DNA from 2 places in the Burkholderia torrens genome. Region 1 is predicted to be linked to the other one. Evidence: predicted binding sites of a transcription regulator. Region 1 holds the regulator's gene; the other holds the start of a gene.

Evidence for each region. The regulator FliA, encoded in region 1, starts transcription of late flagellar genes. The targets are predictions, from matches to a motif close to CTAAAGTTTNNNNNNNNNNNGCCGNTA.
Region 2: the regulator FliA is predicted to act here: its motif matches at 1,600-1,626, upstream of fliS (flagellar export chaperone FliS).

The regions. Positions count from the first base shown of each region.
Region 1 covers NZ_OZ480211.1:232,648-236,050, forward strand. The annotation lists gene flhF (flagellar biosynthesis GTPase FlhF) at 1-563, shown strand, start outside; gene AC5LXX_RS00990 (MinD/ParA family ATP-binding protein) at 556-1,374, shown strand; gene AC5LXX_RS00995 (RNA polymerase sigma factor FliA) at 1,397-2,131, shown strand; S-adenosyl-L-homocysteine riboswitch at 2,219-2,344, shown strand; gene ahcY (adenosylhomocysteinase) at 2,377-3,403, shown strand, end outside.
Region 2 covers NZ_OZ480211.1:3,396,163-3,399,565, forward strand. The annotation lists gene fliK (flagellar hook-length control protein FliK) at 1-692, opposite strand, end outside; gene AC5LXX_RS15770 (flagellar protein FliT) at 762-1,094, opposite strand; gene fliS (flagellar export chaperone FliS) at 1,091-1,525, opposite strand; gene fliE (flagellar hook-basal body complex protein FliE) at 1,687-2,031, opposite strand; gene fliF (flagellar basal-body MS-ring/collar protein FliF) at 2,281-3,403, shown strand, end outside.

The DNA.
Region 1 (3,403 bases):
ACGAGCAGCTGCGCATCTTCGGCAAGATCCTCGGCGTGCCGGTGCACGCGGTGAAGGATGCGGGCGATCTCGCGCTCGCGCTGTCCGAGCTGCGCAACAAGCACATCGTGCTGATCGACACGATCGGCATGAGCCAGCGCGACCGCGCGGTGTCCGACCAGATCGCGATGCTGCACGGCGCGAACGCGCCGGTGCAGCGCCTGCTGCTGCTCAACGCGACGAGCCACGGCGACACGCTCAACGAAGTCGTGCAGGCATACCGCAGCGCGGGCGAGCACCCTGACCTGGCCGGCTGCATCCTCACGAAGCTCGACGAGGCGACCCACCTCGGCGGCGTGCTCGACACGGTGATCCGCTACAAGCTGCCGGTCCACTACGTGTCGACCGGCCAGAAGGTGCCGGAGAACCTGTACGTCGCCTCGACCAAATTCCTGCTGAAGAGCGCGTTCTGTGTGCCGCGCGACGGTTCCCCCTTCGTGCCGCAAGACGAGGACATGCCGACGCTGCTTTCCGCACTGACCGCACGTTCCACCGCCGAGCTGCACGAGGTGCGATTTGGATAAACGGATCATCGACCAGGCCGAAGGGCTGCGGCGCCTGCTGGCCGGACGCGCGTCGCGCATCGTCGCGGTGACGGGCGGGCCGGCGGGTGTCGGCTGCACGTCCACCGTCGTGAACCTGGCCACGGCGCTTGCGTCGCTCGGCAAGGACGTGCTCGTCGTCGACGAACGCGCCGACGTGCATTCGGCCAGCGCGACGCTGGCGGGCGCGTGGCTGCGCGACGGCGAACGCACGCGGGTGGCCGCCGGCTTCGGCCTGTGCGCGGCCGCGCGGCTCGCGCGCGCCGGCTACGGCGACGCGCAGCTGAGCGATTTCATCGACGGCCCGGCCGACATCGTGCTGGTCGACACGCAGCTCGGCGCCGACGGCGCGTTCTCGGCGCTCGCACGCGAGGCGCACGACGTGCTGGTCGTCACGCGCGTCGCCGCGCAGGCGATCACCGAGGCGTACGCGTGCATGAAGCGGCTGCATTTCGCGCACGCGTTCGCGCAGTTCCGCGTGCTGACCAATCACGTCGGCAGCCACGCGGACGCGAAGACGGCGTTCGACAACCTCGCGGGCGTCGCGAGCCGCTACCTGACCGTGTCGATCGCCGACGCGGGCTGCGTGAGCGCCGATCCGCTCGTCGAGCATGCGCGCGAACTGACGCATGCGGTGGTCGACGCGTTCCCGTCGTCGCCGGCCGCGCGCGATTACCGGCAGATTGCCGCCGACCTGCTGTACTGGCCGATGCGCCCGCGTTCGGGCGCGGGGCGCGCGGTCCACGCGGGCGGCAAGCCGTCGTACGAGGCGGGCGCGGCACACGCCGCGTGAGCGCCACCGCAAGGAGAGAGCCATGATGTACAACGCTCAAGGAAAGATGTCCCAGGCCGACGTGCTCGCGCAATATGCGCCGCTGGTGCGCCGCCTCGGGCTGCAGCTCGTCGCGAAGATGCCGGCGAGCGTCGACCTCGACGACCTGATCCAGGCCGGCATGATCGGCCTGATGGACGCGGCCGGCCGCTACAAGGAAGACCAGGGCGCGCAGTTCGAGACCTACGCGACGCAGCGCATCCGCGGCGCGATGCTCGACGAGCTGCGCAGCAACGACTGGCTGCCGCGCAGCATGCGCAAGACGTCGCGCGAGGTCGAGCACGCGGTGCACCAGGTCGAGCAGCATCTCGGCCGCTCGGCGAGCGAGACCGAGATCGCCGAGCACCTGAAGATGCCGCTCGACGAATACCAGGGGATGCTGCAGGACCTGCACGGCAGCCAGCTCATCTACTACGAGGATTTCGACCGCGCGGCCGACGACGAGCCGTTTCTCGACCGCTATCGCGTCGATCACGCCGATCCGCTGTCCGCGCTGCTCGACGAGCACCTGCGCGAGGCGCTCGTCGAGGCGATCGAGCGGCTGCCGGAGCGCGAGAAGCTGCTGATGTCGCTTTACTACGAACGGGGTCTGAATCTGCGCGAGATCGGTGCGGTGCTCGAGGTGAGCGAGTCGCGCGTGTGCCAGCTGCACAGCCAGGCCGTCGCGCGCCTGCGCGCGCGGCTGCGCGAACAGGCCTGGGTCGGCGCGGAGTCCTGACCCTTTCAGGGCGGCCACGCGCGCCGACGCCGCGCGCGGGTATCGTGCTCGCGCATTCTGCGCGCCGATTTGCTACAATCCCCTCCGTTTTCCGAGGAGCGTTGCGACGGACATCCTTGTCCGCCAGGCTCGGAAGGCTTCACCAAGCAGCCGTGCGGCACGCATTTCGCGACCGTCGCGCCGGCCCCGCTTCCTGAACGGCGCTCACGTCACCAATCTAGAAACTTTTTAGAAAGGAGGGCGTGATGAACGCCATTATCGATTCCAAGGCTTCCCACGATTACGTCGTCGCCGACATGGCGCTGGCCGGCTGGGGCCGCAAGGAACTCAACATCGCCGAGACCGAAATGCCGGGCCTCGTGCAGATCCGCGACGAATACAAGGCACAGCAGCCGCTGAAGGGCGCGCGCATTGCCGGTTCGCTGCACATGACGATCCAGACGGGCGTGCTGATCGAGACGCTGAAGGCGCTCGGCGCGGACGTCCGCTGGGCGTCGTGCAACATCTTCTCGACGCAGGACCACGCGGCGGCCGCGATCGTCGAAGCCGGTACGCCGGTGTTCGCGTTCAAGGGCGAGTCGCTCGACGAGTACTGGGAATTCTCGCACCGCATCTTCGAATGGCCGAACGGCGAATTCGCGAACATGATCCTGGACGACGGCGGCGATGCGACGCTGCTGCTGATCCTCGGCGCGAAGGCCGAGAAGGACCGTTCGGTGATCGCGAAGCCGACCAACGAGGAAGAAGTCGCGCTGTACAAGTCGATCGCTGCGCACCTCGACATCGACGCGACCTGGTACTCGAAGCGCCTCGCGCACATCAAGGGCGTGACCGAAGAAACCACGACCGGCGTGCACCGCCTGTACCAGATGGAAAAGGACGGCCGCCTGCCGTTCCCGGCGTTCAACGTGAACGATTCGGTCACGAAGTCGAAGTTCGACAACCTGTACGGCTGCCGTGAATCGCTGGTCGACGGCATCAAGCGCGCGACCGACGTGATGATTGCGGGCAAGGTCGCGGTCGTCGCGGGCTACGGCGACGTGGGCAAGGGCTGCGCGCAGTCGCTGCGCGGCCTTGGCGCGACCGTGTGGGTCACCGAAATCGATCCGATCTGCGCACTGCAGGCGGCGATGGAAGGCTACCGCGTCGTGACGATGGAATACGCGGCCGACAAGGCCGACATCTTCGTGACGGCCACCGGCAACTACCACGTGATCAACCACGATCACATGAAGGCGATGCGCCACAACGCGATCGTCTGCAACATCGGCC
Region 2 (3,403 bases), 350 kb from region 1:
GGCGTGCCCGGCTGCGCGGCCGCCCGCGCGGGCGCGGGTAGCGGCGAACGCTGCGCCAGCAGTTCGTCGAGCACGTCGGTCGAGCCGGGCGGCAAAGCATCGCGGTCGGCCGGCGCGAGGGCGGCCGTCAGGCGTGCCTGCGGCTCGCGCATCAGCGCCGCGAGCGGACGCTGGCCGGCCAGCCACTGCGCCAGATGGGATTCATAGAAGAGGCCGCTCTCGCTCACGGCCTGCGCGAGCGCCTCACGCAGCGCCGCGACCGGCAGCGGCGCGGCCGCTTCGCGTACAGCCGCGGCGGACGATGCCGCGGCGGAGGCAGCCGGGGACGACGTGGCCGGCGCGGATGCGGCCGGCGCGGGTGTAGCGGGAACGCGCGCCGGCGCGGCCGGATCGGTCAGCAGCACGCTGGGATCGGCCAGCAGCGGCGTGCGCCCGGCAATGGCGGGCGTCGCATCGCCGCCCGCGCGCGAAATCGCGTCTAGCACGCGCCCGACATCGGACAGTGCGGTCTGCGTGGAGGCCGGCGGCGCGGCCGGCGGGCTGCCGGCCGGCGGCGGAGACGACGCGCCGGCGCCCGGCGTGCCGACCTGCGCGGTCGCGCCGCCGCCGGCGGGCGCCGCTACGGTGTCGGTCAGCAGGCTGTCGAGGCGGCTCGCCAGCAGCGCGGCCGCAACGGAATCGATACCGGTCATGATCGGAGCCTGCTCACCCTGGGGTGTGTTTGCCTATGGAACGCACATGCGTGGCCCCGAAAACGGGCCCTACCCGCGCGCCCGATAGAGATCGGTCAATACCTGGGTCGAGCGCCGCGCCTCGAACAGCGCGGACAACCGCGCGACGTCCGGGCTCGCGAGATCGCGGATCGCCGCGTCGTCGGCCAGGATGCGGCGGATCAGGTCGAGCTTGCGCCCGAGATCCGATTCGTCGAGCGCGACGCCCGGATCGGCTTCCTTCAACCCGTCGACCAGTTGCATGAATTCGGCCTGCAACCCCGGCAACGCGCTCCAGTCGGCGTCGCGGGCGGCGCACAGCATGCGCCCCGACACGGCGGCGAGCGCCTCGTAAAGTGCGAAGTATTCGGCCTTGTGATTCATCGTGATGCGTCCGCTGCCTGTTGCGCGGCCATCCGCGCGACTTCCGGGCCGATGCCCGTCCATGCTTCCTCGAGCGTCGCGAGCAGCCTGTCGACCTCGACCAGCATCGCGTCGCTCGCCTGCGCGTTCGCGTCCATCAGGCGCCGGCCGATATACGTGTACAGCGCATCGAGCCGGTCCGCGATCTCGCCGCCCGCGTCGCGGTTCAGCGAGGCCTGCAGCCCGCTCTCGACGATCCGGATCGCCTTGCTGATCGCTTCGCCGCGCGCGGGCACGTTGCCCTGCTGCAAATGCATGCGCGCCAGCGCGATCGCCTGCCGCGCGCCCTGGTACAGCATCGCGATCAGCCGGTGCGGGGAGGCGCCCATCACCCCCGTCTCGACGCCGACACGCGCATAGGCACTGGCTCCAGCGTGTCCTGGGGAAAACATGCGCTTCTCCTTGTTCTGCCTTGGCTATACGGTCGCCGCCACCGTGCATCGCACGGCGCGGCCTTCTCCGGAGTTATCGGAAGGGATTTGAAAAGCTTTAGGCGCACGCGGCGGCCGCCGGGCGCTGAAAGCCGGCCCACCGGCCCCGCCCGGCCCGCCTGTCACACCGACATCTGCATGATGTCGTTGTAAGCGCTCACTAGCTTGTTGCGGACCTGGAGCCCGAACTGGAAGCCGATGTTGGCTTTCTGCATGTCGACCATCACGTCGTTCAGCGACACGTTCGGCGCGCCGACCTCGAACGCCTTCGCCTCGCCGAGCGCGTGCTGCTGGTCGCCGCTGATCTTGTCGAGCGACGCCTTCATCGCGCTCGCGAACGTGCTGGCCGTCGCCGCGCCCGAGCCGGCAAGCGCTGCCGTCGGGCTCGCGACGCCGCCGGACGCCTGCGCGGCCATCGACTGCATCTGTTGCAACACCGAACCGATTCCGCTGACGTTCGCAGTCATGCTGTCCCCAGGCTGAGAGAAGAGACCCGGACGTACCGGGCGGATCCGCCGGCGCCGCACCACGCGCACCATGCCGGATCGCGAAAAAGGATAGCAGCGCGCCGCGCGTCAAAGCCGAGAAAGTACGGGGGAAACCCCGCTCTTTTCGGTCGATCGGAGTGCGGCGCGGATCACGATAATCGCATCGTGTCATTGTCCGCCCGCTCGTCCGAGCGAGCTCAGTGGTCCCGCTCCGGAGAAACTCGACGCATGGATTCGCAGGCCAACTCGCTGATCAACCCCGACGCCCGCGCGGGCCTCGCCAGCCCGGCGTCCGGTGCCGCCGCGGCCGCCGCGTTGCCGGGCGCGGGCGTCGCCGGCGCTGACTTCGGGCTGGGCGGCTTCGCGGAACGCATTCCCGGCATCTCGCGGATGAAGGGCAACCCGAAGCTGCCGTTCCTGATCGCCGTCGCGTTCGCGATCGCCGCGATCACCGCGCTCGTGCTGTGGAGCCGCGCCCCCGACTACCGCGTGCTGTACAGCAACCTGTCGGACCGCGACGGCGGCGCGATCATTGCCGCGCTCCAGCAGGCAAACGTTCCCTACAAGTTCGCCGACGCCGGCGGCGCGATTCTCGTGCCGTCGAGCCAGGTGCACGAAACGCGCCTGAAGCTCGCCGCGATGGGGCTGCCCAAGGGCGGCTCGGTCGGCTTCGAGCTGATGGACAACCAGAAATTCGGCATCAGCCAGTTCGCCGAGCAGATCAATTACCAGCGCGCGCTCGAAGGCGAGCTGCAGCGCACCATCGAATCGATCAATGCCGTGCGCGGCGCGCGCGTGCATCTCGCGATCCCGAAGCCGTCGGTGTTCGTGCGCGACAAGGAAGCGCCGAGCGCGTCGGTGTTCGTCGACCTCTACCCGGGCCGCGTGCTCGACGAGGGCCAGGTCCAGGCGATCACGCGGATGGTGTCGTCCGGCGTGCCCGACATGCCCGCGAAGAACGTGACGATCGTCGACCAGGACGGCAACCTGCTGACCCAGACCGCGTCCGCCTCCGGACTCGACGCGAGCCAGCTCAAGTACGTGCAGCAGGTCGAGCACAACACGCAGAAGCGCATCGACGCGATCCTCGCGCCGATCTTCGGCGCCGGCAACGCGCGCTCGCAGGTCAGCGCGGACCTCGATTTCTCGAAGATCGAGCAGACGTCGGAAAGCTACGGCCCGAACGGCAATCCGCAGCAATCCGCGATCCGCAGCCAGCAGACCAGCAGCTCGACCGAACTCGCGCAGGGCGGCGCGTCGGGCGTGCCGGGCGCGCTGTCGAACACGCCGCCGCAGCCGGCGTCCGCGCCGGTCGTCGCCGGCAACGGCCAGAACGGGCCGCAGACGACGC